One region of the Pseudomonas caspiana genome, then DNA from elsewhere that is predicted to be linked to it. Evidence: riboswitches for the same ligand, from Rfam matches in the RefSeq annotation. Region 1 holds a riboswitch; each other region holds the start of a gene.
What was found. A riboswitch is a leader RNA that binds a small molecule or an ion and turns the genes downstream of it on or off. The one in region 1 is predicted to bind cobalamin.

Region 1 (9,734 bases):
CGCGCTGGGTGCATGGATCAGTTATGAATGGCTGGAGAAGGGCCTGTACCGGCGCATGAAGGGCTGGCTGGACGAAAGACGCGCCAGAAATGCTTCTCAAGCGCTTTCCTGACAAAAACACTAGGACTTTGTACGAAGCTGGGGATTGGCGTAAACTGCCCGCACGTCTGCGAGGAATTTTCATGACCGCTATTACAATTACCGATGCTGCCCACGATTACCTGGCCGATCTGCTGGAAAAGCAGAACACCCCGGGCATCGGCATCCGCGTGTTTATTACCCAACCTGGCACCCAGTACGCTGAAACCTGCATTGCCTACTGCAAGCCGGGCGAAGAAAAACCGGAAGACAAGGCCATTGGCCTGAAGAGCTTCACGGCCTGGATTGACGGCTTCAGCGAAAACTTTCTGGATGATGCCGTTGTTGATTACGCCACCGACCGCATGGGCGGCCAGCTGACGATCAAGGCACCCAACGCTAAAGTGCCAATGGTCAATGCTGATAGCCCGATCAACGAGCGCATCAACTATTACCTGCAAACCGAGATCAACCCAGGGCTGGCCAGCCACGGCGGTCAGGTCACGTTGATTGACGTGGTTGAAGAGCAGGAACAGCACATCGCTGTTCTGCAATTTGGCGGCGGTTGTCAGGGTTGCGGTCAGGCTGACGTGACGCTGAAGGAAGGCATCGAGCGCACCTTGCTTGAGCGCATTCCAGAACTGCACGGCGTGCGTGACGTGACTGACCACACGCAGAAAGAAAACGCTTACTACTAAGCTGTTTGCTGCGCAGTATCAAAAGCCCCGACGTGTTCGGGGTTTTTTGTGTGATCGGGATACCTGAGCATGCCGCGGTTATAAGTTGCAATGCTAATCCTTTGTGGGAGCTGGGCTTGCCCGCGATGAGGTTGGTTAACTTTTAGATCGCGTCACCCTCATCGCGGGCGAGCCCGGCTCCCACAGTAAATTGTGCTTAACGCGTGCCCTCATACTTCCTGAACAAATGCGCATGCCCGGCGCGGTACAGCGATGACTCGCTGAATGCATCGCTGGACAGCACACGCCCCACCAGAATCAGCGCCGTGCGGCGAAAACCTTTCTCTTCAACCCTGGCTTCGATATCCGCCAGAGTGCCGACGACCCAATCCTGATCCGGCCAACTGGCGCGATGCACCACGGCGATCGGGCAATCTGCTCCGTAGTGGGGTGTCAGTTCGGCGACGATCTTTGATAGGTTATTGACCCCAAGATGAATCGCCATGGTTGCCTTGTGACGGGCAAGATCGGCCAGCGCTTCGCCTTCGGGCATCGACGTCTTGTCCGCGTAACGGGTCAGAACGACCGTCTGAGAAATATCCGGCAGGGTCAGTTCAGTCTCCAGCAACGCAGCACAGGCTGCAGTCGCCGTAACGCCCGGGATGATCTCGAACGGAATATTCAATTCACGCAAGTGGCGAATTTGCTCGCCAATCGCGCCATACAGGCTTGGGTCTCCGGAGTGCACACGGGCCACATCCTGACCTTGTTCATGAGCGGATTTCATCAAGGCGATGATCTGTTCCAGGTGCAACTCGGCACTGTTGCTCACCTGAACCGCCTGGTGACCTTCCAGAACGGCGGCAGGCACTAGCGAGCCTGCATAGATGATCACCGGGCAACTGCGGATCAGCCGCTGGCCTTTGACTGTGATCAGCTCAGGATCGCCGGGGCCTGCGCCGATGAAAAAGACCGTCATGAAGACTCCAGATGTGAAGGGACAAAAATAGCGATTATCAGCTAATTGGCCGAGCAATGGCCAAAGCAAAAGTGGCGTGCAAGGATTTCTTGCGAGTTATCAGCAGCTCGGCAGCGCCTGACTGGCTTGCCGAAGCCAGCGCGGCGCTTTCTGCGATGCCATAGCAACCGGTGTGTTCAAAGGCGATCTCTGAGCGATGACTGAGCTGCGACTCGTAGGCGGTCAATTGTTCCGGGCTGAAGAAACTCAACGGCAAATCAAGCTCAGTCGCTAATTCCAGCAGGCCTGGCTCCTGGCTTTTCAGGTCGATAGAGGCGAGGGCGCTGATGTCTTCACGGCGCAGATCATGACTTTCAAGGCTGCGCTCAATAAGCTCCAGCAGCGCCGCTGCGGAGCAACCACGTTGGCAACCCAAGCCTGCCACCAGGATCGGCCGCTTGTTATCAAACAACATATAACTCACTGAATTGAAATGTTTTTCTGTAGGAGCTCACGAGCGCTGCGAGGCAGCGACGAGGGTGTATCCGGCGGGACGCCATCGCTGCCTCGCGGTGCTCGTGAGCTCCTACAGATCCAATGTTTGCTGCGAGCCAGCTTATGTCAAATTTGCTCAAGATCAGGCTGGGTCGAGATCAGGATTGTTGCGACGGAACAGCCACGTGCTGATCAGCCCCATGGCGATCCAGAACACCGCGTTGGTCAGCAGCGAAGCCATCACGAATTGCGACTCCAGCGCTTCTGGTGCCAGGCTTTCATGGGTTTCAGGCTGCGGAGCGCCAATGAGGTGAGGCACTACCAGAATCGCCACGCCCAAGGCTTTCAACAGCCAGTTCTGGGCAAAGACGATCAGCGCGAGAGCAACAGCCGTCGAGGCTGCCGTGCCGATCCACCAGATTTGTCGCTGATTGAGGTCCGCAGCAGCGGTGCCCGGCAGCTCAGGTGGCAGGCCCAGCGTTGGCGCCAGGGTAAACACGGCAAAACCGGCCAGCCCCCAGAACAGGCCTTGGGAGGTTTTGCCCGGCGCTCGCAAGGTGTACAGCGCCGCCAGCATCAGTGCGAAGCCGACCGCGACCACCAGATTGCCACCCGTGGTCGAGACGATGCGCTGCCAGCCGTCTTCCGGCGACCAGGCTTCGTCGTCATGCACGTGACCCGCCGGTGCGGCCTCGTCGTGAGCGTGATGATGGACCTGTTCGGCAGGTGCGTTTTCATAGGTTTCAGCCTGCAGGATCAACGGCGTAATCCAGAAACTTTGCAGCAGGGTCAACAGCAGGGCGGCAAGCAGGCCAGTAAACCCGGCCGTTTGAGCGATTCGCTTGAACATGGCGTCAGGTCTCAATGGCAAGGAAAGGCGGCGCTGTGCCGGGTATCGTGAGCGGCATTGTGTACCGCTTCGATGTGGGAGAAGCCCGCGAAGTACACCAGGCAGGCACCAAGAATCGCTGCGCTGATGGCGGCGGTCAGGCGTTGGCTTCGGGTGGTTGCAGTGCTGGCGGAATGGCTGGCTGTACTGATCGACATGGCGCTTCCCTCTGGATGTCGGCAAGCAGGCATGCGCAGCAATATCCCGCTGACGAAAGTCAGGGGAGTGCAACTGCGCCCGCCCACCGCGGGTTCGTTATTTGTTTCATGTCGGGCCGGTCTCCGGGCTTGTGAGGGGCCGAGCGCTCGATGGCGTTCAACCTGCAAGAATCGCCTTCCCATGCCGTGATCGGCACAGTGGATCTGATTCTTCGCTCACTTACCGTTGCGGGGGCAGCGCCGGACTTGCACAGACCAAAGGCCTGAACGCACCGGTTTCCCGTTTCACCCCGTGAGGGGCACCCGTAACAAGGCGTGTAGGAGAGCATGCGCCTGCATGGAACGTCAATCAGTCGATTGACCTGCCCGCAGTCACTGCGTAGCCTTGCAGGTTCGAGGTTCTCCAGCTGATCCAATGGCATGGAGCTAAGACGGGAACGCGGTCGATGCCGCGGCTGCCCCCGCAACTGTAAGCGGTGCTGATTTATCGCACAGTCTCTGCAAAGCCACTGCGCAGCCTCTGTCTGTGCGGGAAGGCGCAATGACTGCCCCGGAGATGCTCCGGGTGCGCCGCAAGCCAGGAGACCTGCCTCGATTCGGGCCTTGTGCCCGACGAATTCTCACTACAACCGGGCGGGGTGATCCGGTGGCGAATCGTATCTCTGTGGCTACACATTTGTGGCCACACAGGGTTTTCGTCCTGCTTGCCCGCCGTATTGCCAAAGGGCATCCGATGAAAACACTGGCCAAACTTCCCGTCACTATCGTTACCGGCTTCCTCGGTTCGGGCAAAACCACCTTGCTGCGCCACATGCTGGATAACGCGGAAGGTCGGCGCATCGCCGTGATCGTCAATGAGTTCGGCGAGCTGGGCATTGACGGCGAAATCCTCAAGCAATGCACCATCGGTTGCACCGAAGAAGAGGCGGTTGGCCGTGTTTACGAACTGGCCAACGGCTGCCTGTGCTGCACCGTTCAGGAAGAGTTCTTCCCGGTCATGCGTGAACTGGTGGCACGGCGTGGCGATCTGGACCACATCCTCATCGAAACCTCCGGCCTGGCGCTGCCAAAACCACTGGTACAAGCCTTCCAGTGGCCAGAAATTCGTAATGCCTGCACCGTTGATGCGGTCATCACTGTCGTCGACAGCCCCGCAGTTCTCGCAGGTACGTTTGCTGCTTTCCCTGATCAGGTCGACGCACAGCGCAAGCTGGATCCGAACCTGGATCATGAATCGCCACTGCATGAGTTGTTTGCTGATCAACTGGCCAGCGCTGATCTGGTAATCCTCAACAAGTCCGACATGATCGACGCTGCCGGTCTGGCCGCCGTGCGTGCCGAAGTCTCCGAAGAGCTGCCGCCAGCGGTCAAGGTCATCGAAGCCAGCAGCGGTCGTCTGCCTATCAATGTCTTGCTGGGCCTGGGTGCTGAATCCGAGCAGCATATCGATGGACGCAAGACCCATCATGATCATCACGAAGGCGATGACCACGATGATCACGATCACGACGCGTTCGATTCCATTTCAATCAAACTGCCCGAAGCTGACGACAGTCTGTTGCTCGATGCACTGACCCAACTGGTCGTGCAGCACGGCATTCTGCGGGTCAAGGGTTTCGCCGCCATACCGGGCAAGCCGATGCGCTTGCTGATTCAGGGCGTGGGTACGCGTTTCGACAAGCACTTCGACCGCGCCTGGGGGGCTGACGAAGAGCGCGCCACTCATTTGGTATTGATTGGCCAGAAACTCGACGCTGCTGCGCTTGAATCCCAGCTGCGCGCTGCGCTAGCGGGTTGATTCATGCATCTGCTGAGAACCCAGCCCGGTGGTTTTGTACCGGACGACAGTATTGCCGACTTGGGGCAAACCCCCGCCGAGCTGGTGATTCTCTGCAGCGGTGATTCAAGCTTGGCACTGCTCGCCGAAGCGGCTCAGCAACTGCCGGACGATTACCCGAGCTTGCGTCTGGCTAACCCGATGCAGGTTCAAAACCACGCTTCGGTCGATCTCTATGTCGATGAGGTGCTGCGCCACGCCAAAGTGATTGTGATTTCCCTGCACGGCGGGATCGGCTACTGGCGCTACGGCGTCGAGCGTCTTATGGAACTGGCAGCACGGGGCGTGCAAGTGATCATGGTGCCGGGCTGTGATCGTCATGATCCCGAACTGACTGAACGCAGCACTGCGCCCGCCGAGGATTGCCACCGGCTATGGCAATTTCTGCGTCAGGGTGGCATGCACAACGCATTGGATTTCTACCGTTGTCTTGCTACTCGTATGCTGGATCGGGATTATCCGTGGTCCGAGCCAAAAGCCTTGCCGCGTACTGCGGTTTATCATCCCCAAGGCGTCAGCACCGATCCTGAAATATGGTTCGCTGACTGGGTGGCGGATCAGCCCGTCGTCGCGCTGCTGTTCTACCGCTCGCACTTGCAGGCCGCCAATACCGCGTTCATCGACGTGTTCTGCGCTCGTTTGCAGGCGCAAGGCTTGAACCCGTTGCCTATCGCCGTGGCCAGCCTCAAAGAGGCGGGTTGCATGACGGTGGTCGAGGATTGGCTGGACGATGTGGGCGCTGAGCTGATCCTGAATACCACAGGTTTTGCTCAGTCCAGCCCGGAAACCCCGCACCTGCGACCATTCAGGCGCAATGTGCCAGTGATTCAGGCGATTTGTGCCCAGGATAACGAACCCGGCTGGCGCGCAAGCGAGCAAGGCCTGGGTGCTCGCGATCTGGCCATGCACATTGCTTTGCCAGAGCTGGACGGGCGGATTATCAGTCGGCCGATCAGCTTCAAGGATCTGGCCTGGCGCAGCGAGCGTAGTCAGTCGGATGTGGTCTGCTATCGCCCGCAGCCGGAGCGCATGGACTTTGTTGCTGAGCTGGCGCGTCGCTGGGTATTGCTTGGGCGTTTGCCGAACGCCGACAAGCGCGTTGCACTGATTCTGGCCAATTACCCCACCCGCGACGGGCGAATCGGCAATGGTGTCGGCCTCGATACGCCAGCGGCCGCACTTAATATCCTGCGTGCCATGCAGGGCGAGGGCTATCCGGTTGCCGGGTTACCGGAAACCGGCACTGATTTGATTCACCAACTGCTCGGCGGCGTTACCAATGATCTGGACAGCATTGATCTGCGTCCCTGTCACCAAAGCATGGCGCTCGATGAGTACACCGCAGCGTTTGAGCAATTGCCTCTGGCCAACCGTGAAGCGGTGATTGCCCGCTGGGGCGCGCCGGATAAAGACCCGATGTTCCGCAGTGGGCGGATGATGATTGCCGGGATCAGATTTGGCCTGACCTTTGTTGGTATTCAGCCCGCGCGGGGTTATCAGGTGGACGCCAGTGCGGTCTATCACGACCCTGATCTGGTCCCGCCCCATGGTTATCTGGCGTTCTATTTCTGGTTACGTAAAGCCTACGGCGCACATGCGGTGGTGCATGTGGGCAAGCACGGCAATCTTGAATGGCTGCCGGGCAAGGGCGTCGGGCTGTCGGAAACCTGCTGGCCGGATGCGATTCTCGGCGCGATGCCAAACATTTACCCGTTCATCGTCAACGATCCGGGCGAGGGCGCTCAGGCAAAACGCCGCACGCAGGCGGTGATTATCGATCACCTGATGCCGCCGCTGACCCGAGCCGAAACCTACGGGCCGTTGCGCAATCTTGAGCTGCTCGCGGACGAGTATTACGAAGCACAGTTGCTTGATCCTCGTCGTGCTCTGGAACTGCAACGCGACATCCTCAAGCTGGTCCGCGAAACCCATATTGATCGGGAATTGGCGCTGGGTAATTCGTTACAGGATGAAGACGCCGCGATCTGGCTGCCACGGCTGGACACCTATCTGTGTGATCTGAAGGAATCCCAGATTCGCGACGGTCTGCATATCTTCGGTGAGTCACCCACCGGCCGCCTGCGCATCGATACTTTGCTGGCGTTGTTGCGTATTCCCCGAGGCGATGGCCGTGGCGCGCAGTCGAGTCTGTTGCGGGCCTTGAGTAAAGCCTTTGAGCTGGGTTTCGACCCGCTGGACTGTGAGCTTGCCGAGCCCTGGCTGGCAGCCAGGCCGCCAGCGCTTCTCGCCATCAGCGCAGATCCATGGCGAACGGCGGGTGATACCCGCGAGCGTCTGGAACTGTACGCTGCGTGGATGATTGAACAAGTAATCGACGATTTAGATTTTAATATTCCTTTTGAAAACAAAGATCTACTGGATATTGTTGATAGTTTAAAAGAAGTTGTGGCTCCGCGACTCGACGCATGTGGTCCGGCAGAGATTCAGGGTTTGCTGGATGCGCTAAGCGGGCGCTTCGTACCCGCAGGCCCCAGCGGTGCGCCGAGTCGCGGGCGTATAGACGTGCTGCCTACCGGGCGTAACTTCTTTTCGGTCGATGTGCGAAATCTGCCCACCACCACCGCATGGCGTATTGGCTTCCAGTCAGCAAACTTGTTGCTGGAGAGGCACTTACAAGACAATGGTGATCATTTACGTCAACTTGGGTTGTCGGTTTGGGGCACCGCAACCATGCGCACGGGCGGCGACGATATCGCTCAGGCGATGGCGCTGATGGGGGTGCGGCCGGTCTGGGCGACTGGCAGTCAGCGTGTCGATGACTTCGAGATTCTGCCGTTGAGCTTGCTGGATCGACCGCGTGTTGACGTGACGCTACGGGTCTCGGGTTTCTTCCGCGACGCCTTCGCCAACCTGATCCGCCTGTTCGACGCTGCGGTACAGGCTGTCGCTGCTCTGGACGAGCCAGACGACATGAACCCGTTGGCCGCCAAAGTTCGCGAAGAGCGTGCCGCGCTGTTGAAAAACGGCGTTGCTGATGACGAGGCTGCGCGTCAGGCAGGCTGGCGTATCTTCGGCGCCAAGCCCGGTGCTTATGGTGCGGGCGTGCAGGGCGCTATCGACGGTCGTTTATGGCAGAGCCGGGATGATCTGGCCGAGGTTTATCTGAACTGGGGCGGTTACGCCTATGGCGCGGCCGATGAAGGCACGCCCGCGCGTGAGCGCTTTGCCAAACGCTTGTCGCAGGTTCAGGCGGTGGTCCAGAACCAGGACAACCGCGAGCACGACCTGCTCGATTCGAACGACTATTACCAGTTCCAGGGTGGCATGCTCGCGGCCGCTGAAAGCCTCAGTGGCCAGAAGACCGCCAGCTACCATGGCGACCATAGTCAGCCAGACTTGCCGAAGATTCGTACGCTGAAGGAAGAGCTGAACCGGGTCATTCGCTCTCGAGCGGCGAATCCGAAATGGATCGACGGCGTCAAACGCCATGGTTATAAAGGCGCATTCGAGATGGCCGCCACTGTGGACTTCCTGTTTGCGTTCGATGCCACCACCGAATTGATTGACGACCATCAATATGCGCTTTTGGCCGATGCCTATCTGCTGGATCCGTCGACCCGGGAATTCATTCAGCAGCACAACCCTGATGCCTTGCGTGATATGACCGAACGCATGCTTGAAGCCCAGCAGCGTGGGCTATGGCAAGAGCCAGGAAATTATCGTGACGCGCTGGAAAGCTTGTTGCTGGACATAGAAGAGAGCTGATGACGTTGCCTGACACGATTTTGAGTGACACCCCGCATTTCCCGCTGGCTGCAGTGGTGGGTGCCGACGAACTGAAACTGGCGCTGTGCCTGACCGCCATCGACCCGAAAATCGGCGGTGTGCTGATTGAAGGGCCGCGGGGCATGGCGAAATCGACGCTGGCACGGGGGTTGGCGGACTTGCTGGCAAGCGGGCAGTTTGTCACGCTGCCGTTAGGCGCTACCGAAGAACGGCTGGTGGGCACCCTGGATCTGGACGCTGCGTTGGGCGCAGGTCGGACCGAGTTTTCACCTGGCGTGCTGGCCAAGGCCGATGGCGGCGTGCTGTATGTCGATGAAGTGAACCTGTTGGCTGATCATCTGGTTGACCTGCTGCTGGACGTTGCCGCCAGCGGCGTGAATCTGGTGGAGCGTGACGGCATCTCTCATCGTCATCCGGCGCGGTTCGTGCTGATTGGCACCATGAACCCTGAAGAGGGTGAATTGCGGCCACAGTTACTGGATCGCTTCGGCCTGAACGTGGCGCTGAGCGGGCAAACCTTGCCGACCGAGCGTGGGCAAATCATACGCCGGCGTCTGGACTTCGACAGCGATCCGCAGGCCTTTTGCGCGCAGTGGAGTGATCAGCAGCAGGCGTTGAAACTCCGCTGCGAGCAGGCGCGCAGTATTCTGGGCAACATCGCGCTGGATGATCAGTCGCTCACGGTCATCACCGAACGCTGTTTTGCTGCGGGTGTTGATGGCATGCGCGCTGATCTGGTCTGGCTGAGGGCTGCCCGTGCTCACGCGGCCTGGCGCGGTGTCTCGGCGATTGAAGAGCAGGATATAGACGCCGTGGCAGAGTTTGCCTTGCGTCACCGGCGTCGTCACTCTCCTCAAGATCGGCCGCCACCCCAGGAGCAGCAGCCACCGCAGCA
Region 2 (9,734 bases), 2.0 Mb from region 1:
AGCGGTGAACTGACAATCCGGTCCCATGGGCCGGCTTGCGCCACCGCTGTACGCATCTGCGCCCAGCCGTTTTCGGTCAAGGCGTCGTCCAGGCTGCCACGCATGCCGCCGCCCAGTTCGGTCTCACCGTGACGCAACATTTCAAGATGCAGGATCATGCGGGACGATCTGCCACCGCGGCTTCAGCGAAAGTCGCCATACCGTTGTGCAACTGACAGGCCAGACGCACCAGCGGCACCGCCAATGCTGCGCCGCTGCCCTCACCGAGACGCAAGCCCAGATCCAGCAGAGGATCGGCCTGCAAGGTCTCCAGCAGATGACGATGGCCCGGCTCAGCGCCGCGGTGACCGAACAACAGCCAGTCACGGCACGCAGGGTTCAGACGCACGGCGACCAGTGCCGCGACGCTGCAAATGAAACCGTCGACCAAGACTGCAATACCTTCTTGAGCACAGGCCAGATACGCACCGACCAGCGCCGCAATTTCAAAGCCGCCCAGGCAGAACAGACTTTGCAGGGGATCGCCAGCCTGCTCGGCGTGCAGCTTCAACGCGCGCTCGATAACGTCTGTCTTGTGGCTGATGCCCGCCGCATTCAAACCGGTACCCGGCCCAACCAGCAACTGCGCCGCGCACTCAAGCAGCGAACAGGCCACGGCACTGGCGGCAGCGGTGTTGCCGATGCCCATCTCGCCACCGATAAACAGTTCAGTGCCAACCGCTTTGGCCCGCAGTACGCTGTCGCGCCCGGCCTGCAATGCCAGCAGGCCTTGCTCTTGAGTCATGGCCGGGGCTTTGGCGAAGTTCGCGGTACCGGCACCGATGCGCAGATGGCGTACTCCCGGCAAATCCAATGGGCTGACAGTGCCCAGGTCCACCACGTCCAGTTGCGCCGACAGCTGCTGAGCCAAAACGCTGATAGCCGCCCCGCCGGTCACGAAGTTGTGCAACATCTGCCCGGTCACTTCCTGCGGGTAAGCTGAAACGCCTTCCGCTACGACACCGTGGTCGCCCGCAAAAATGGCGATCCACACCGCGTCGACTTTGGGTTTCACTCGACCTTGCAGACCGGCCAATTGCACCGCAACGCGCTCCAGTTGCCCAAGGGAACCGGCGGGTTTGGTCAATTGTTGCTGCCGCGCCAGGGCTTCTTCCCGGACCGGAACGTTGATCGCTTGCGCGGGCTCAAGCCACCACGAGTTACTCATAATGCAGATCCTTTCAATGTCAGAGGCAAACCGGCGACGGTCAGCACCACACGCTGGCAAAGCTCGGCCAGAGCCTGGTGCAACAGGCCCGCCTCATCGACATAACGACGGGTCAGCTCACCGAGGGGCACCACGCCCAGCCCGGTTTCGTTGCTGACAAAAATGATTTCGCCCGGCAGTTGCGCCACGCAGTCGAGCAGCGCCTGGCGCTCTTGCACAAGACGCTCAGTGTTTTCAAGCATCAGCAAATTGGTCAGCCACAGGGTCAGGCAGTCCACCAGCAAGCAGCGTTCGACGCTGGCGTTGTCCCGCAGAACCCGCGCCAGCTCGATAGGTTCTTCGATCAGTCCCCAGGTGTCAGGCCGACGCTCGCGGTGCATGGCGACACGTTGATTCAGCTCGCCATCTACAGGCTGACTGGTGGCGATGTAAATCACTTCCAGCCCTGAGCCAGCGGCGAGGCTTTCAGCAAGCTTGCTCTTGCCGGAGCGTGCGCCACCGAGGATTAGTTGCTGCATGTGAGCGCCTTTCTATCAAATTGAAATATGTTCCCCTGCAGGCGCTCACGAGCAGCGCGAGGCAGCGATGGCAGTTTGTCTGATGCCCTGCTATCGCGGCCTCGCGCTGCTCGTGCGCTCCTACAGGTCAAGTGCTTTGGCATTTACCCCACACAACTCACGCAGCAACTTGCCATTCAGATGGTTCTCCACCAGATCCGCCAGCCGCTCGATGTCCCGCTCGCGCAACGCGTGGTAATCCACTTGCTGCACGTCCTGCAAACCGGCCCAGCGCAGTAAGGCACTGCAGGCCTCCGGGGTTTCGAACAGGCCGTGCAGATAGGTGCCAAAGATCTGCCCGTCGGCGCTTTGTGCTCCGTCGCAGCGGTCGTCGTCCAATAGCACAGCCGGGTTTTCCAGCGCTGCGCCCGTGGTCACGCCAGCATGGATTTCATAGCCGCTGACCTGCACGCCTTCCAGAAGCAGACGCCCTTTCACGTTGCGCAACTGCTTCTCTTCTTCGAGCACCGTGCTCATCGCCAATAAACCAAGACCGGCGCTGGAACCGGGCGCGCCCTCCAGGCCCAGCGGATCATGCAACTGCTCACCGAGCATCTGTAAACCGCCACAGATCCCCAGTAGCTTGCCGCCATAACGCAGGTGCCGGGCGATGGCGCTATCCCAGCCATTGGCGCGCAGATAAGCCATGTCGCTGCGCACACTTTTCGAGCCGGGCAGGATGATCAGGTCAGCCGAAGGAATGGCCTGTCCCGGCCCGATAAATTGCAGATTGACCTGCGGATGCAGGCGCAGCGGATCGAAATCGGTGTGGTTACTGATGCGCGGCAGAATCGGCACCACCACGTTGAGCACTTGCTCGACTTTGTCGGTCTGGCGCTGATCGAGACCGTCTTCGGCCTCCAGATGCAGGTCCATCACGTAAGGCAGCACGCCGACCACCGGTTTGCCGGTCCGCGCTTCAAGCCAGTCGAGGCCCGGTTGCAGCAAGGCGATATCGCCACGAAAACGGTTGATGATGAAGCCTTTGACCCGCGCCTGCTCACTGGGAGAAAGCAATTCCAGCGTGCCGACCAAATGAGCGAACACACCGCCACGGTTGATATCGGCAATTAGCAGCACGGGGCAATCCACCGCTTCGGCGAAGCCCATGTTGGCGATGTCGTTGGCGCGCAGATTGATCTCGGCAGGCGAGCCAGCCCCTTCAACCATGATCACCGGATAGGTCTGCCCCAGCCGCTCGTGGGATTCCAAAACCGCCTTCATGGCGATCTCTTTGTAGCCGTGATAAGCCACCGCATTCATGGTGGTCACCGCACGGCCATGAATAATCACCTGCGCGCCGGTATCGCTGTTGGGCTTGAGCAAGACCGGATTCATGTCGGTATGCGGCTGCAGTCCGCAAGCCTGGGCCTGCACCGCCTGGGCACGGCCGATTTCGCCACCGTCCGCCGTCACCGCGCTGTTGAGCGCCATGTTCTGCGGTTTGAACGGCACCACGGCAACGCCCTGACGCGTCAGCCAGCGACACAGCGCCGTTACCAGCGTACTTTTGCCCGCGTCGGACGTGGTGCCCTGCACCATCAACGTAGTCATGGCTGCTCCTGGCTGGGCAGGCTTTGGTTGAACTCGATCAGCGCCTTCTCCAGACGCTGCCAGTGGGCTTCAGTGTCCGGCAGACCGAAGCGCAGACTGCCATCGAGCGGGTTATCGCTGACGAACAAGCGCAACAGAATGCCGCGCCGGGCGCAGAACTCATGCAGCACCTCCGCATGCGGGGTGATGACCCGTTGAAACAGCGCGCTGCCACCGCTTGGCTGAAGCCCGTGGCGCGTAAGGACCTGTACAAGCCGCTCACTGGCCTGATCAGTGCGGCTACGTTGCGCGAGGTGCCCCTGAACATCCTTAAGGCAGGCTTCGCCGATAATTCGCGTGGGACCGCTGACGCTCCAGGGGCCGATTTCCTGAGCCAGGGATTTGAGCAAACCCGGCTCAGCCAGTACAAATCCCAACCTCACACCGGCAAGCCCGAAGAACTTGCCAAACGAGCGCAGCACGATCAGACCGGCCAAGCCGGTGTGGGCCGCAAGGCTCAAGTCCGGCGTGTTGTCCATAAAGGCTTCATCGACCACCAGCCAGCCACCCCGCTCTGCCAGCCGTGCTTGCCACTTCAACAAGCGTTCCGGGGTGAGCATCAAGCCGGTTGGATTGTTCGGGTTAACCACTACCAGTACGTCGAGGCTGTCGAGGAAGTAATCCACTTCATGCTCAAGCACTTCGCGCACTAAAAAGCCCGCGCTGCGCCAGGCATGAGCGTGCTCGGCATAGCAAGGCGACAACACGCCGACCTTACCGGCACTGCGCAAACGCGGCAGGGCCTGAATCGCTGCCTGGGAACCGGCGACCGGTAACGCTCGCGCTGCGCCGTAATAAACACAGGCGGCTTGCTCCAGACCGTCATCGGCTTCAGGCAAACGATGCCAGGCGGCTGCCGGGATCGCTGGAATCGGGAACGCCCACGGTGCAATGCCCGTGGACAGGTCCAGCCAGTCAGCTTCATCGATGCCGTATTGCCTGGCTGCCCTGCGCAGGCGACCGCCATGTTCAAGCATAAAATTCGGCTCCAATGCACAACACTAACAACCATAACCACACACCGCGCTGCACCAATTGCCAGCCGCGATCAATGGAATTAGCGTCAGCGGGCACACCTTCACCCAACTGCGGACGCTGATGCAGTTCGCCGTGATAAATCGCGGCACCGCCCAGTTCGACACCCAGAGCACCCGCGCCAGCGGCCATCACCGGCCCGGCGTTTGGGCTGTCCCAGGTCGGGCCTTGAGTGCGCCAGCAGCGCAGAGCCAGACGGGTTTTGCCTAGCAACGCGTAGGTCAGCGCCACCAGCCTTGCAGGAATGTAGTTGAGCACGTCGTCAATCTTTGCCGCCGCCCAGCCAAAACGCTCGAAACGCTCATTGCGATAACCCCACATGGCGTCCAGCGTATTGCTCAATCGGTACAAGACCACGCCCGGCGCCCCGGCAACCGCAAACCAGAACAACGCAGCAAACACCGCATCACTGCCGTTCTCCAGTACCGACTCAGTGGCGGCGCGGGCGACTTCGGTGGCGTCCAGTTCCGAGGTCTGGCGACTGACCAGATAGCCGACCCGACGGCGCGCCTCTTCAAGGTCGTCCGAGCGTAACGCCTGAGCCACCGGCTCAACGTGCTCGCCCAGACTGCGTAAACCCAGTGCGCAATACAGCGCAAGGATTTCCACCAGCCAGCCAATGTAAGGCAGCCAACTCAACGCAGTCGCCAACAGGGTCAACGGGATAACCGCGATAAACCACGCCGTGACGCCATGGCTACGCCAGCCGCGACCGCCCGAATTGAAACGCTTCTCTATCCGGTCAGCGTAACGACCAAAGGCGACCAATGGATGAGCACGCTTCGGCTCGCCCAGCAACGCATCCAGCGCCACCCCGGCAACACTCAACAGCGCCACACTCATTGATCCGCTCCCCATTGGTTTTCAAACAGCATTTCGTTCAGCGGGCGCTCTTTGCCCCAGCCTTCCATGACCAGCATCGGCACCGGATAAAACTCGGTCACCGGCCCCAGACACAGAATCGCCAAAGGTTTCGCACCCTCGGGCATGCCCAGCAAGTCAGCCAAAGCTTGTGGTTCAAACAGAGAAACCCAGCCCATACCCAGCCCTTCGGCACGCGCTGCCAGCCACATGTTCTGAATGGCGCAGGACAACGACGCCAGGTCCATTTCCGGCAGTGTGCGACGGCCGAAAATGTGTTTTTCGCGATCATCCATCAGCGCGGCAACGAGGACTTCTGCGCAATCGTTGATGCCTTCGACTTTAAGCTTCATGAAGTCATCGGCGCGTTCGCCCAAGGCCTCGGCGGTACGAATCCGCTCCGCCTCAACCTGCGCCTGAATGTTCGTACGCAACGTCCGGTCGGTGATGCGAATAAACCGCCAGGGCTGCATCAAGCCCACGCTGGGTGCCTGATGCGCCGCTTCGAGCAGACGTGTCAGCAACTCGGGCGCGACGCTGCCACCGCTGAAATGCCGCATGTCCCGTCGCTCGGCAATGGCGCGATAGACCGCAGCACGTTCTTCGGCGCTGTACGCGTGATCACTCATGGTTTGAAAAGCGCCGCAACCGCCTGGGGATTGGAAGGGAAATAGAAATGCACATAGGACGCCGTCATGCGCCCGTCGCGATAGACCGCCTCCGCGCCGCGCCCACCATTGGGGCTTAAACCACGGGCGATGGGCTGCAACTCGGTGCTGGTCAGCGAATGGTGATAAGTGTGGCCGCGTAGCTCGCCTTCGGGCAATGCGACGTTTTGTAGCGCCAGGGCTGCCAGACGTTTCTGCATCACGGCCTCGCCCTTCAGCAAGCCAACCAGCTCAACCCGCAGCCCGTCGACATCGGTCAAGGCATCAAGCAGATACAACATGCCGCCGCATTCAGCCAGCAACGGTTTGCCTGCCTGGTGGTGTTCGCGGATGGCGGCCAGCATTGACGTGTTCTGGCTCAACGCGACGTGATGCAACTCTGGGTAACCACCCGGCAAATAGAGACTGTCCGCTTCAGGTAAAACGCTGTCGCGGATCGGCGAGAAGAACACCAGCTCTGCGCCCATCGCCCGCAGCAAATCCAGACTCGCGCCATAGGTGAAGGCGAAGGCTTCGTCATGAGCGATGGCGATGCGTACACCTTCAAGCAGTGGTTCGGCCGGAATAATGTCCGGGGCGGCGAAGGTCACGGCGGGCGGCAAGGCCACTTCGCAGGTGCTGGCCAAGGCATTTGCGGCTGCGTCGAGGCGCAGGTCCAGGTCATTCAGTTCGCTGGCCTGTACCAATCCGAGATGACGGCTTGGCAGTTCGATTCCGGTTTCACGAGACAGCGCGCCATACCAGCGCAGACCTTCGGTCAGGCTGCCTTCAAGCAATTGCGCATGCCGCACGGTGCCGACGCGGTTGGCCAGTACACCAGCGAACGGCAGGTCCGGCTGGTAGCGCGCCAACCCCAGGGCCAACGCACCAAATGTCTGGGCCATGGCTGTGCCATCGATCACGCCCAATACGGGCACACCAAAATGACGAGCCAGGTCAGCGCTGGACGGCGTGCCGTCGAACAGGCCCATCACGCCTTCGATCAGAATCAGATCGGCCTCGCCCGCAGCCTGCCACAACAGGCGACGGCTTTCATCAGCGCCCACCATCCACAGGTCGAGCTGATAGACCGGCGCACCGCTGGCCCGCTCAAGAATCATGGGGTCGAGAAAGTCCGGCCCACACTTGAACACCCGAACCTTGCGGCCCTGATTGCGATGCAGGCGAGCCAGTGCAGCGGTGACGGTGGTTTTGCCCTGGCCCGAAGCGGGCGCGGCGATTAGAACTGCCGGACAGTGGCGCGGCTCGCTCATGAAAGTATGCTCACAGCTCTATGCCTTTCTGGGCGCGAATGCCTGCCTGGAAGGCGTGCTTGACCACAGTAATTTCGGAAACCGTGTCAGCCATGTCGATCATTTCCGGCTTGGCGCCGCGACCAGTGACGATCACGTGCTGCATCGGCGGACGCGCCTGCAAGTCACTGAGCACTCGCTCGATATCCAGATAACCGTGCTTGAGGGCGATGTTCAGTTCGTCCAGCACCACCAGACCAATGGCCGGATCACGAAGCATTTCCAGGGACACTTCCCAGGCGGCTTCGGCTGCGGCGATATCGCGCTGGCGGTCCTGGGTTTCCCAGGTGTAGCCCTCGCCCATCACGTGGTAACGAACCTGCTCGGGGAAACGCCGAAAGAAGAATTCTTCGCCGGTGCTGTTACTGCCCTTGATGAATTGCACGACGCCACATTGCATACCGTGGCCCATCGCACGGGCGAGCATGCCGAAGGCGGAGCTGCTTTTGCCTTTGCCGTTGCCGGTCAACACCAACAGCAAACCGCATTCGTTAGGGGCGCTGGCAATACGCTCATCCATGACGGCTTTCTTGCGCAGCATGCGCGCCAGATGGCGTTCGTCACGTTCAGGGGATTCGTTCATCTCAGCTCTCCGCTTGAGGGCACGCGAAAGCAGACGGAAGGCAAAGCAAAGACTGACAGCACGACCACAGGTCATGCGCAGAGCATCGCCCGCCGTGATGCTGTTGAATGGATCAGGCCGGTCTCCGGGCTCATGAGCGGGCGAACCCGGCTGCGCGCCTTCCCATGCCGGAGCACAGTGGCAGATTGCGCAGTTTTCACTCATTTACCGTTGCGGGGGCAGCGCCGGAATAGCTCGAAAAAAAGCGAACGCACCGGCTTCCCTGTTTCACTCAATCAGTCCGCAGACGTTGAGCACCTGAAACAAGCGCGCAGGTTAGAGCGTTGACCCGGGAGCGTCAATCAACACAGGGGTTGAACCTCAACAGAGTGAGGGCCTCTACCCCTTAATGCACCACTGCCCGTAACGGAGATCCACCATGTTCACGCTCAAACCGCACTACGCCGTCTTGCTCGTGCTTGCCGCTGGCCTCGCGGGCTGTGGCGAGTCCTCGACCTTGCAAGTCACCGACGGCACAGGCCCGGCTCCGAAGCTACCAGAGCCCAACAAGACCCTGATCCCGACCGTCAACATCGCACCGGCCGTCGGTTGGCCGCAGGGTGGCAAGCCTGTCGCGGCAGCGGGCACCCAGGTCGCCGCCTTCGCTGAAAACCTTGATCACCCGCGCTGGCTGTACGTGCTGCCCAACGGCGATGTATTGGTCGCCGAAACCAATTCGCCGCCCAAGCCCGATGACGATCAAGGCGTTCGTGGCTGGGTCATGAAAAAAGTCATGGGCCGCGCCGGGGCCGGCGTGCCTAGCCCCAACCGTATTACCCTCCTGCGAGACAAGGATCACGACGGCGTCGCAGAAACCCGCACGGCATTTCTGGAAAACCTCAACTCACCGTTCGGCATGACATTGGTCGGCAATACGCTCTATGTCGCCGACACCGACCGCCTGATCAGCTTTCCTTATAAGGATGGCGAAACGTCGATCAGCGCGCAGCCGACCAAGGTTGTCGATTTGCCAGGCGGTACGCTGAATCACCACTGGACCAAAAACGTCATCGCCAGCAAAGACGGCAGCAAGCTGTACGTCACCGTTGGCTCGAACAGTAACGTCGCAGAAAACGGCATGAAAGCCGAAGAAGGTCGGGCGGCAATCTGGGAAGTCGACCCGGTGAGCAAAACCCATCGCATCTTCGCCTCAGGCCTGCGCAACCCAAATGGCATGGACTGGGAACCAACCACCGGCAAGTTGTGGACGGCAGTCAACGAACGTGACGAAATCGGCAGCGACCTGGTACCTGATTACGTGACCTCGGTTCAGGACGGCGCTTTCTACGGCTGGCCGTACAGCTATTACGGGCAGCATGTGGACGAGCGCGTGAAACCACAAAATCCGGACCTTGTTGCCAAGGCAATCGCGCCTGACTTCGCAGTGGGCCCGCACACGGCTTCACTCGGCCTGGTGTTCGCCGACGGCAAAACCTTACCCGCGCCATTCAACGAAGGGATGTTCATTGGCCAGCACGGTTCCTGGAACCGCAAACCGCACAGCGGCTACAAGGTGCTGTTCGTGCCGTTCAAAGATGGCAAACCAGCGGGCACGCCGATTGACCTGTTGAGCGGTTTTCTCAATGCCGATGAAAAAGCCCAAGGTCGTCCGGTCGGAGTGGTGAATGACCATCAGGGTGGTTTGCTGGTAGCCGATGATGTGGGTAACAAAATCTGGCGGGTGACGGGAGCGAAGACGCAGCAGGCTGGAGTGAAGCCTTGAAGGGCCTGCCTCCGGATTTGAGTTGAACCAATCGCGGGCAAGCCCGGCTCCCACATGAATCGCATTTCCCTGTGGGAGCCGGGCTTGGTCTGGGCGGCATTCCGACGATAAGGTCAACTGTGACGCTCTGACTTACACGCACTACCACTCACCTACAAAACTCGCTGATTTTTCCT
Region 3 (9,734 bases), 720 kb from region 1:
CAAATACCACTGCGCGCTCATGGAGATTGTTTTCAATGAGCTACAACAACCAAAAATATGTATGCGCACTCTTGTTAGGCAGCACGACCCTGGGTTTCGGGGCCGGGGCTAACGCTGATTTTTTTGCTGACAGCAAAGGGGAGCTGGAGGCACGTAACTTCTACTTCAATCGCGATTTCCGTCAGGCAAACGCCAGGGACAAGGCAGAAGAGTGGGCGCAGGGTTTCATTGTGCGTTTGCAGTCGGGCTACACCGCGGGCACCGTGGGCTTCGGCCTGGATGCGCTGGGCATGGTCGGCTACAAACTGGATTCCGGTGACGGCACGGCGGGCAGTGGTTTGCTGCCTGCGGATCAGTCATCAGGTGGTTCTCAGGATGAATATGCCAAGCTGGGCCTGACCGCCAAGGCGAAAATCTCCAGGACTGAACTGAAGGCTGGCACGCTGTTTTTCCGCAGCCCCATGGTGTCCTCCAACGACAGCCGTTTGCTGCCGCAGACCTTCCGGGGCGCGATGGTGACGTCGCAGGACCTAGATAACTTCAAGTTCACCGGCGGCCACATCGACCGCATCAAGGCCAACAACTCTACAGACTTCACTGAAATGACTGCCAACCGTATCGGCGGCGTCAGCAATGATTTCAACTTTGGTGGCGGCGAGTATCAAGTCACGCCGCAATTAGCGATCAGTGCGCACTACGGTCAGCTTGAAAACATCTACAAGCAGTATTACGGCGGCCTGGTGCATGTCTTGCCGTTGGGCGAGGGGCAGAGCTTCAAGACTGACCTGCGCTACGCAAAAAGCAGCGAAGACGGTAGCTTTCGCGACATCGACAACCGCGCGCTGGGCTCGATGTTCACCTACAAACTCAAAGCTCACGCGTTCGGTATCGGCTACCAGCGCATGAGTGGCGACGATCCGTTTCCTTACATCTCAGGCAGCGACCCGTTTCTGGTCAACTTCATTCAGGTCGGCGATTTTGCCAACATCGATGAACGTTCGTGGCAGGCCCGCTATGACTACGACTTCGCAAGCGTCGGCTTCCCTGGCCTGACGTTCATGACGCGTTACGTGTCGGGTGACAACGTCGAGCGTGCGGCAGGTGGCGAGGGCAAGGAGTGGGAGCGCAACACCGACGTGGGTTACGTGTTCCAGAGTGGTACCTTGAAAAATCTGGGCGTCAAATGGCGTAACGCAACCGTTCGTTCCAACTTCGGTAATGACCTGGATGAGAACCGTCTGATCGTCAGCTATACCCTGCCGCTTTGGTAGGGCTGAAGTTGGCTTGATTGCTGCGTGTTGGGGCGATTGACAGATATGCACAAAAACTGCGGGAGCGAGGCTTTCTGCGATAAGGCTGGACGCGGTTGACCTGATATCTGCGCTGCCCTGATCGCGGGCAAGCCCAGCTCCCACAGAAATCGAGCGCACGCAGGCTTTCTACTCTTTTACACCCTCACAATAACGAGACTTCAATCATGCAAACCGCTATCAATCTCTGGCCGCTATTGGGCGTGCTGGTCATCATCATTGGCTTTGTGCTGCGCTTCAATCCGATGCTGGTTGTCGCCCTGGCGGCTATCGCTACCGGTTTTGCCGCCAGCATGTCGCTGGAAACCATTCTGGCAACCATCGGTACCGGCTTTATCAAGACTCGTACTTTGCCGCTGATCATTCTGCTGCCATTGGCGGTGATTGGTCTGCTGGAGCGTCATGGCTTGCGTCTGCATTCGCAGAACTTCATCGCGCGCTTCAAGAGCGCCACGGTTGGGCGGCTGTTGATTGGCTATCTGTTCATTCGTGAAACCGCTGCGGCGGTCGGCTTGACCAGCCTTGGCGGGCACCCGCAAATGGTTCGTCCGTTGCTGGCCCCGATGGCTGAAGGCGCCGCAGAGGTACGATTCGGCAAGCTGCCTGAGCCGTTGCGGACCAAGCTGCTGGCGCTGTGCGCGGCGACCGACAACGTCGGTTTGTTTTTCGGTGAGGATATCTTTGTGGCCTTCGGTGCCATCGCCCTCATGCACACGTTCCTGCTCGGTTCCGGGGTCGATGTGGAACCCATCCATATCGCGTTGTGGGGCATTCCCACGGCGATTTGTGCGTTCATCATTCACTCGATCCACTTGAGCCGTTTTGATCGTCGTCTGAATCGTGAGTTGCAACCTGTGGCGCAGTCCACCCCGGCTGCTACGGCCCAGGAGAGCGTGTAATGATCATTTCCATTCAATACCTGTATTGGCTGGCCGGGATCATCCTGGCGGTGACCTCGGTACTGACCCTGACCGATCGCACCAACCCCAAGCGCTGGAGCACGGGGCTGTTCTGGGGGCTGTTCGCCATCGCATTTCTGGTGGGTGAGCGCCTGCCGCCGGTGCTGGTCGGTATCGGCGTGCTGGTCATGGCGGCTATCGCCGGTTTTGGCGGTGTGGGTTTCGGCAAGCACGGCGAATTGCCGGACAAGGAGCGTCGTGCCAGTGCCGGGCGTCTGGGCAGCAAGCTGTTTATTCCCGCGCTGGCGATTCCGCTGGTGACGGTGATTGGCGCGCTATTCCTCAAAAATATCAAGATTGGCGGCGTGCCTCTGCTTGATCCGGCCAACAGCACCTTCGTGTCCCTCGGGCTGGGCTGCCTGATCGCTCTGGCACTGGCGTGCTGGCTGACGCGTGACACGCCGGTGCAGGCCATGCGCGAATCCCGACGGCTGACCGAGGCTCTGGGTTGGGCGCTGGTGCTGCCGCAAATGCTGGCCATGCTGGGGCTGCTGTTCAACGACGCGGGCGTCGGCAAGGCGGTGGCGCATCTGGCAACCAACTACATCAACCTCGACTTCAAGCTGGTCGCCGTCTCGGTTTACGTATTGGGCATGGCCTTGTTCACCGTCGTCATGGGCAACGGTTTCGCGGCGTTCCCGGTGATGACCGGTGGCATCGGTGTTCCGGTGTTGATCGGCATGTACGGCGGTAACCCGGCTGTCATCGCCGCCATCGGCATGTTTTCTGGTTATTGCGGGACGTTGATGACGCCCATGGCGGCAAACTTCAATATCGTTCCGGCAGCATTGCTTGAGCTGCCGGACAAGTACGCGGTGATCAAAGCACAGATTCCAACGGCCTTGCCGTTGCTGGTGGTCAATATCCTGTTGCTGTACTTCTTGATGTGATCAGAGCATTGAGGTAATTCGAGATTGGCTTGCAGGAGCTGCCGAAGGCTGCGATAGCGTCCCGTCAGGGTAATGCTTCGCAGCCTTCGGCAGCTCCCACAGGATTTGGGTCAGCTCAGAAAGCTGCATTGTGTTTGCGGGCTGCATTAGGATGGTTGTCTATTCGGTGACCGAGCGCTGTAAATGCCTGCTGTAGACATTGTTTCTGTACAACCTGAAGACGTTCCCTTTGTAATCGATTTCGTTCTGCGTGCCCGGGCGGACATCTTCCCGATGCTTGACCCTACCGTGATGCCCGCGGACCTTGCGCAGTTTGCCAGGGTGTACAGCGAGGAGGGCGGCGGCCGTTTTCTGATCGCTCGTCGCGACGGGGAAATCGTTGCCGCGATCGGCTACTTACCTTACGACGGACGATTTGCTCAGCTGGACTACGGGCAAAGCAAGGTCGTGGAAATCGTGCGTCTGTTCGTCCTTCCCGAATTTCGTCGGTCGGGGTTGGCGAGCCAGATTTATCTGGCTCTTGAGGCGTGTGCCCGGGAGCAGGGCATCGACGTGCTTTACCTGCATACCCATCCGTTTTTACCGGGAGCGATTGGCTTCTGGGAGCGGCAGGGTTTCCGGATTGTCGACGTTGAAAGCGATCCCGTGTGGCAGACCACGCATATGGAGCGCAGGGTTCAGTAAGACACGGATGATCTGTGTGCTCAGGACCTGAAACGCAAAATCCGTGTCCCGTCGTACGGGTCCGTCAGGTAGTGCGCTTCGACGCCGAACGTCTCGCGTAACAGTTCGCAGGTCAGCACATCGGACGGTTCACCAATGGCAATCAACGCGCCTTTATCCATCACTGCCAGCCGGTCGCAAGCCAGTGCTTGATTAAGATCGTGCAAGGCGATCAGGGTGGTTACCGACAACGATCTCACCAGCCCCAGAATACTTAGCTGATGCTGAATATCCAGGTGGTTGGTGGGCTCATCGAGCAACAGGATCTGCGGGCGCTGAGCCAGCGCACGGGCGATGTGCACGCGCTGGCGTTCGCCCCCCGACAAACTGTGCCAGGCGCGTTTGGGTTTATCTGCCATGTCCACGTCGGACAATGCTTGCTGAACGATCCTGTCGTCTGCGGCTGACCAAGGCTCCAAGGCGGAAAGCCACGGTGTGCGTCCCAGCTCTACGGCATCCAGGACGGTGATTGCATCAGAAGTTTCAGCCTGCTGCTCGACGACCGCAATCATCTGCGCGACATCACGGCGTTTCATGTCGGCGAGGGCAGCCCCATTCAGGTGAATCTCGCCACTGGCCGGAGTTCGAATGCCTGAAAGCAGCTTCAGCAGGCTGGACTTGCCCGAACCGTTGGGGCCGATCAGACCCAGGGTTTCACCGCGTCGTAGCTGCAGCGCGACATCCCGGACAATGGGTACGCCTTTGATCGACCAGTTCAGGCCAGAGCACGACAACACATTGCGGTCGATATCGGTCGCCGGCTGTTTCAGAGTGCTCATCGACCCCCCTTGGCTTTGATCAGGATCACGGCGAATACCGGTGCGCCGATCAGTGCGGTAATTACCCCCACTGGCAAGACCTGGCCCTTGATCGCGGTGCGAGACAGTACGTCAGCGGCAATCAGGAATACGGCTCCGGCCAATGCGCTGACGGGAATCAACCGACCGTGACGCACGCCGACCAGCAAGCGCGCCGCGTGGGGTACAACCAGACCGACAAAACCGATAGAGCCCACCAGCGAGACCATCACTGCCGTGACCAGCGCCACGGTGGCGATCAATACCACCTGAACCCGGCGCACCGGAATACCCAGGGCAGCGGCAGAATCACTGCCAAACATAAACGCATCCAGCGAGCGCCGATGCCACAGGCACACCGCCAGACCGATCACAACCACCGGCACCGCCAGCGTGACTGATTGCCAGCGCACGCCGCTGAGGTTGCCGAGCAGCCAGAACATAATGCCGCGCGCTTGTTCGGAATTTGCCGACTTGGTAATCAGAAAGGAGGTCAGGGCGTTGAACAGTTGTGAACCGGCGATGCCCGCGAGAATGATCTGCCCGCTGCCACTGACTGCGCCGGTACTGCGAGCGAGCAGAGCGACCAACACGAAAGCGGCCATGGCCCCGGCAAAGGCTCCGGCTGACAACGAGATGGCACCCGCGCCAACGCCGATGATCGCCACCAGCACGGCACCGGTCGAAGCTCCGGCGGAAATGCCCAGCAGGTAAGGATCGGCCAGCGGGTTGCGCAACAGCGATTGCAGGACCACGCCTGAAATGGCCAGACCCGCACCGCAGGCAGCCGCGACCAGTGCGCGAGTCAGGCGGTAATTCCAGACGATGCCTTCATCAATAGGGTCCAGTATGAAACCGGCGCCCCAGAGCTTGTTGGCCAGCACCTGAAACACCAGTGACAGGCTTATGGGCGTTTCACCAATCGCAATGCCCGCGACAATCGCCACCAGCAACACGGCCAGCACCCAGGCCCCGTGCAGGCAAATCTTGCGTAACAAGCGACCGGCGAACTGCGCTGTCATGGGTGCAGGTCGAACTTGTCGATGGCGCCAGCCAGTTCGTCAATGCCATCGAAGGTGCGAATCGTCGCCTCCATGGCCTGAGCATCAAGGATCACGATGCGGTTGTGTTTCACTGCATCCATGTTTTTGGTCACCGGGTCGGTCTTGAGGAATTCCAGTTTTTTCTGGAAGTCATCGGCCGGGAAGCGGCGACGGTCCATCCGTGCGAGTACCAGAATCGTCGGGTTGGCCTTGGCGATGGTTTCCCAGCCCACGGTAGGCCACTCTTCATCGGACTCTACGATATTGCGGATGCCCAGGGTGTCCATCATGAACGCCGGGATGCCTTTGCGTCCGGCTACATAAGGGTCGACATTGAGGTCTGCGCTGGAAAACCAGAACACTGCCGAAGCGTCCTTCAAGTGTTTGTCTTTGACGCTGGCCTGAGCCTTGGCAAGGCGTGCTTGCAGGTCTGCGTTCAACTCATTGCCACGGGCCTGGACGTCGAAGATCTGCGCCAGTTGATCGACGGTTTTGTACAGGCTGTCGATGGAGAAGGGCCGCAGGCGCGTGCCGTCTGCCCCCACCAGATTGTCTTTGCCTTCGCAGTCAGATGGCATGAGGTAGGTGGGGATTTTCATTTCGCTGAACTGCTGCCGGGTGCCGACCACGCCTTGCGGGCCAACCATCCATTCGAATTGCACCGCCACCAGTTCAGGGCGCTTGTTGATCACCGCTTCGAAGCTCGGATCGTTATCGGCCAGACGCGGGATTTTGTCGTTGAGGTCCTTGAACTGCGGCAGCACGTTGTTGAACCACAGTGAAGTCCCGACCACTTTGTCGGCCAGCCCAAGGGAATAGAGGATTTCAGTCGCTGACTGGCCAATGGTCACGGCTTTGCCGGGGGCCTTGGCGAAGGTAAGCGGTACCCCGCAGTTATCGAGGGTCAGCGGGTACTTTGTTGCAAGGGCAGGGGCCGGACTGGCAGCCAGCGTCAGTGCGCAGAAACCCAGGCCAGCGAGCAATACAGCAAAACGAGGCAAAGACATGAAAAACGATCTCCATTCGAACGGTTATCCGTACGATGGTGTTCTGGCTGGATACACATCACGACTGCTGCTGGCGAAGGCTCGGCAGGGTCAATCAATCACGGCTGCGCCGCCGTGCTGACGGATGTACTCCCCGGACACCCCGCCGGTGGGTCAATTGCCAGAAAGCACGTGACCGCTTCACGGGGTTGCGCCCGCAGCGATGGTGTAGCTTCCTGATGTCGGCAGGTCTCCTGACTGACGCATCATCGCCATGCTCGGGCCTTCCCGGTTTTATCCAGTGGCATCTATGGAGCAGGGCTCAGCGCCTACAGTTGCGGGGGCAGTTCCGGTTGACGACCCTTGGGCCATCACGGATTCCCTATTAATCCCGTTTGGAAACCGACGGGCGGCATGGTAATGGATAAGCTCAAAAGAGTGGTGATTTTTCCTGTTTTGGCCAGCACCCTTCATTTTTTTATCGTGCGTTTCGCTCGCTCGGCGCATGATGCAAGCCGTAACTGGACGGGTGTTAACCGCTCCCGGTGGTGAACCTTCTCGACCGATGGCCGGTCGATAGTGCATCCAACCAGGCTTACACTGGTCCGCTTCACCTTTTGGAGACATTTTCCTGTGATATCGACTCAACGAGTGGCCTGGCTGAAAGCCTGGGGTGCCCACGGTTTTACCGCCACCGGCGTGGTCATTGCATTCCTGGCGACCATTGCCCTGTTCGATGACCAGGCCAAGGCGTGCCTGCTGTGGCTGGGCCTGGCGCTGGCGGTGGATGGCGTTGATGGATCGCTGGCGCGCAAATTCAACGTGCAGTCGGTATTGCCGGGCTTTGACGGTTCGGTTCTGGATCTGGTGATTGATTACCTGACCTATGTATTTATTCCGGCGTTGTTCATTTATAGCTACATCCCGCTGCCGCCTTATACGTTGTTGCTGAGCACGGCGATCATTCTGGTTTCGTCGCTGTTTTGTTTCTGCAATCTGGAAATGAAGAGCAAGGACAATTATTTCCAGGGCTTCCCCGCAGCCTGGAACGTGGTGGCACTGTGTCTGTACATCATTCAGCCGTCGCCTTGGGTGACGTTCCTGACGATTATTGGCCTGGCATTGCTGACGTTGACCCGGATGAAGTTTCTCCATCCGTTCCGGGTACGACGTTTCATGCCGCTCAATATTGTGGTGACGACCATCTGGTTGATCAGCAGCGCGTTGCTGATCATTAACCATCCGCATAACGGTCCAGTAGTCATGGGCGTGTGGTTCACCATGTCGGCGTACTTTATCGGTATCTGCCTGTGGCGTACTTCGCTGGAGTATTGGGGTAAGTGGCGGGCTTGAGTACTGCTTGAAGGATCTGTAGGTGCTCGTGCGCTCCTACAGGTCCAATGTTTGCCGCACGACAGCGATTGCATTTCTGACAATTTCCCTCCCAGCAATACCGACTATCAAGAGCAGTGATTTCTGCGTAAACGGCCCCGGGCGTAACCTTTGTTCATTCCCGAAATGAACCCGATCCGGAGGCTCTCATGAACCGCATTTACGCTTTTGCCCTGTTGTTGACCGTTGCTGTTGTCTCCGGTTGCTCCACCCATCACGCCGTTGAGCTGCGCCCTTACACTGCTCAGGAAACTCACCAGTTGGCGATGGAAGATCTGAATCGCCGTGGGCTGTCTTTTGATGAGTATCAAATCGCCAAGGCCAAACTGCTGGCTGAGCCGCAGATGCAAGCGGTTCGCGAATTCGACAGCCGTGGCGAGATCAGCGCTGATAACGCTGAGGTCGGCCAGGATCGTCAGGGTTAATCCGCTAGATACAGTTCTGAATAAAACGGTATCTACCCGGAACTGTGCCGGCTGAATCTTCACCTGACTGTTCGTGTGTTTTTGGTTGTCGGTTCGATAGAGTGAAGGCCTGCCCTTTGAAGTCTGGACCGCTCCATGTCGCTTTCCCTCGATCTACTGCTTGCCTTTGCCCTGTTTGCATTCGTCACGTCGGTGACGCCCGGACCCAACAATATGATGCTGCTGGCCTCGGGTGTGAACTTCGGGTTCAACCGGACGGTGCCGCACATGTTGGGTATTTGTTGCGGGTTTTTCAGTCTGGTGCTGGCAGTGGGACTGGGCTTGGGTGCCGCCTTTCAGGCGTATCCGCTGCTGTACACCGTCCTGCGCTATGTCGGCGCGGCCTATTTGCTGTATCTGGCGTGGAAAATCGCCACGTCTGGTCCGGCGTCTGACGCCACGGGCCAGGAGGGCAAGCCGCAGACATTTATCCAGGCCGCACTGTTTCAGTGGGTCAACCCCAAGGCTTGGGTAATGGCCGTCGGTGCGATCAGCACTTACACGCCGCTGCAGGGGTACTTCACCAATGTGGTGATCATCTCGGCGGTGTTTGCGCTGATCAACCTGCCAACGGTCAGTATCTGGACGGCTTTCGGTAGTCTGCTGCGCAACGCACTGCGCGATCCGTTCTGGCTGCGGGTGTTTAACTGGGGGATGGCGGTGCTGTTGGTGGTTTCGCTGTATCCGATGTTGAAGGGGTGATGGCCTGAAGTCTTACGCTAATCAATTGTGGGGGCCGAGCTTGCTCGCGATACAGGCGCTGCAATTTCGGCGTTGAACCGCAGCGCTCTTATCGCGAGCAAGCTCGGCTCCCACAGGTTTACCCGTTCACAACGCCAATCGCAAATGCCCTCCGGCCTGTTTCTGCCGCGCTTGAACGCGATGCTGCAGACCCAGGTAGAAATGCTCCAGGCCTTCCTGCAAACGCTCCTGAAGAATGTCGTCCAGATCGCCGCCTTGTTCGTTATCGGCGTAGCTGATCTGGCTGTCGATCGCGAAAATTCCGTGCAGGACTTCCTGGCATTTAAGCGCCGATAACACCGGCTTAAGCGCGTAATCCACCGCCAACATATGTGCGATGCTGCCACCGGTGGCCAATGGCAAAACCACCTTGCCGTGCAGAGACCGCTCAGGAAGCAGGTCCAGCAGGGTTTTCAGTGCACCTGAAAA

Region 2: another riboswitch for cobalamin. It lies ahead of cobO (cob(I)yrinic acid a,c-diamide adenosyltransferase); the one in region 1 lies ahead of cobW (cobalamin biosynthesis protein CobW).
Region 3: another riboswitch for cobalamin. It lies ahead of ABRP31_RS18290 (ABC transporter substrate-binding protein); the one in region 1 lies ahead of cobW (cobalamin biosynthesis protein CobW).

What each region holds. Positions count from the first base shown of each region.
Region 1 is NZ_CP167995.1:3,270,646-3,280,379, reverse strand. Features, by position in the region: gene ABRP31_RS15070 (acyltransferase) at 1-112, shown strand, start outside; gene nfuA (Fe-S biogenesis protein NfuA) at 183-776, shown strand; gene cobM (precorrin-4 C(11)-methyltransferase) at 973-1,734, opposite strand; gene ABRP31_RS15055 (cobalamin biosynthesis protein) at 1,772-2,188, opposite strand; gene ABRP31_RS15050 (CbtA family protein) at 2,351-3,058, opposite strand; gene ABRP31_RS15045 (CbtB-domain containing protein) at 3,070-3,255, opposite strand; cobalamin riboswitch at 3,352-3,577, opposite strand; cobalamin riboswitch at 3,635-3,864, shown strand; gene cobW (cobalamin biosynthesis protein CobW) at 3,989-5,053, shown strand; gene cobN (cobaltochelatase subunit CobN) at 5,057-8,818, shown strand; gene ABRP31_RS15030 (ATP-binding protein) at 8,839-9,734, shown strand, end outside.
Region 2 is NZ_CP167995.1:1,295,568-1,305,301, reverse strand. Features, by position in the region: gene cobC (alpha-ribazole phosphatase family protein) at 1-158, opposite strand, end outside; gene cobT (nicotinate-nucleotide--dimethylbenzimidazole phosphoribosyltransferase) at 155-1,207, opposite strand; gene cobU (bifunctional adenosylcobinamide kinase/adenosylcobinamide-phosphate guanylyltransferase) at 1,204-1,725, opposite strand; gene ABRP31_RS05905 (cobyric acid synthase) at 1,846-3,318, opposite strand; gene cobD (threonine-phosphate decarboxylase CobD) at 3,315-4,334, opposite strand; gene cbiB (adenosylcobinamide-phosphate synthase CbiB) at 4,327-5,235, opposite strand; gene bluB (5,6-dimethylbenzimidazole synthase) at 5,232-5,882, opposite strand; gene ABRP31_RS05885 (cobyrinate a,c-diamide synthase) at 5,879-7,174, opposite strand; gene cobO (cob(I)yrinic acid a,c-diamide adenosyltransferase) at 7,185-7,796, opposite strand; cobalamin riboswitch at 7,894-8,112, opposite strand; gene ABRP31_RS05875 (sorbosone dehydrogenase family protein) at 8,215-9,558, shown strand.
Region 3 is NZ_CP167995.1:3,994,967-4,004,700, reverse strand. Features, by position in the region: gene ABRP31_RS18320 (OprD family porin) at 36-1,271, shown strand; gene ABRP31_RS18315 (DUF969 domain-containing protein) at 1,478-2,209, shown strand; gene ABRP31_RS18310 (DUF979 domain-containing protein) at 2,209-3,159, shown strand; gene ABRP31_RS18305 (GNAT family N-acetyltransferase) at 3,343-3,843, shown strand; gene ABRP31_RS18300 (ABC transporter ATP-binding protein) at 3,864-4,661, opposite strand; gene ABRP31_RS18295 (iron chelate uptake ABC transporter family permease subunit) at 4,658-5,701, opposite strand; gene ABRP31_RS18290 (ABC transporter substrate-binding protein) at 5,698-6,729, opposite strand; cobalamin riboswitch at 6,935-7,130, opposite strand; gene pcsA (phosphatidylcholine synthase) at 7,342-8,061, shown strand; gene ABRP31_RS18280 (hypothetical protein) at 8,250-8,525, shown strand; gene ABRP31_RS18275 (LysE family translocator) at 8,661-9,266, shown strand; gene ssuE (NADPH-dependent FMN reductase) at 9,393-9,734, opposite strand, start outside.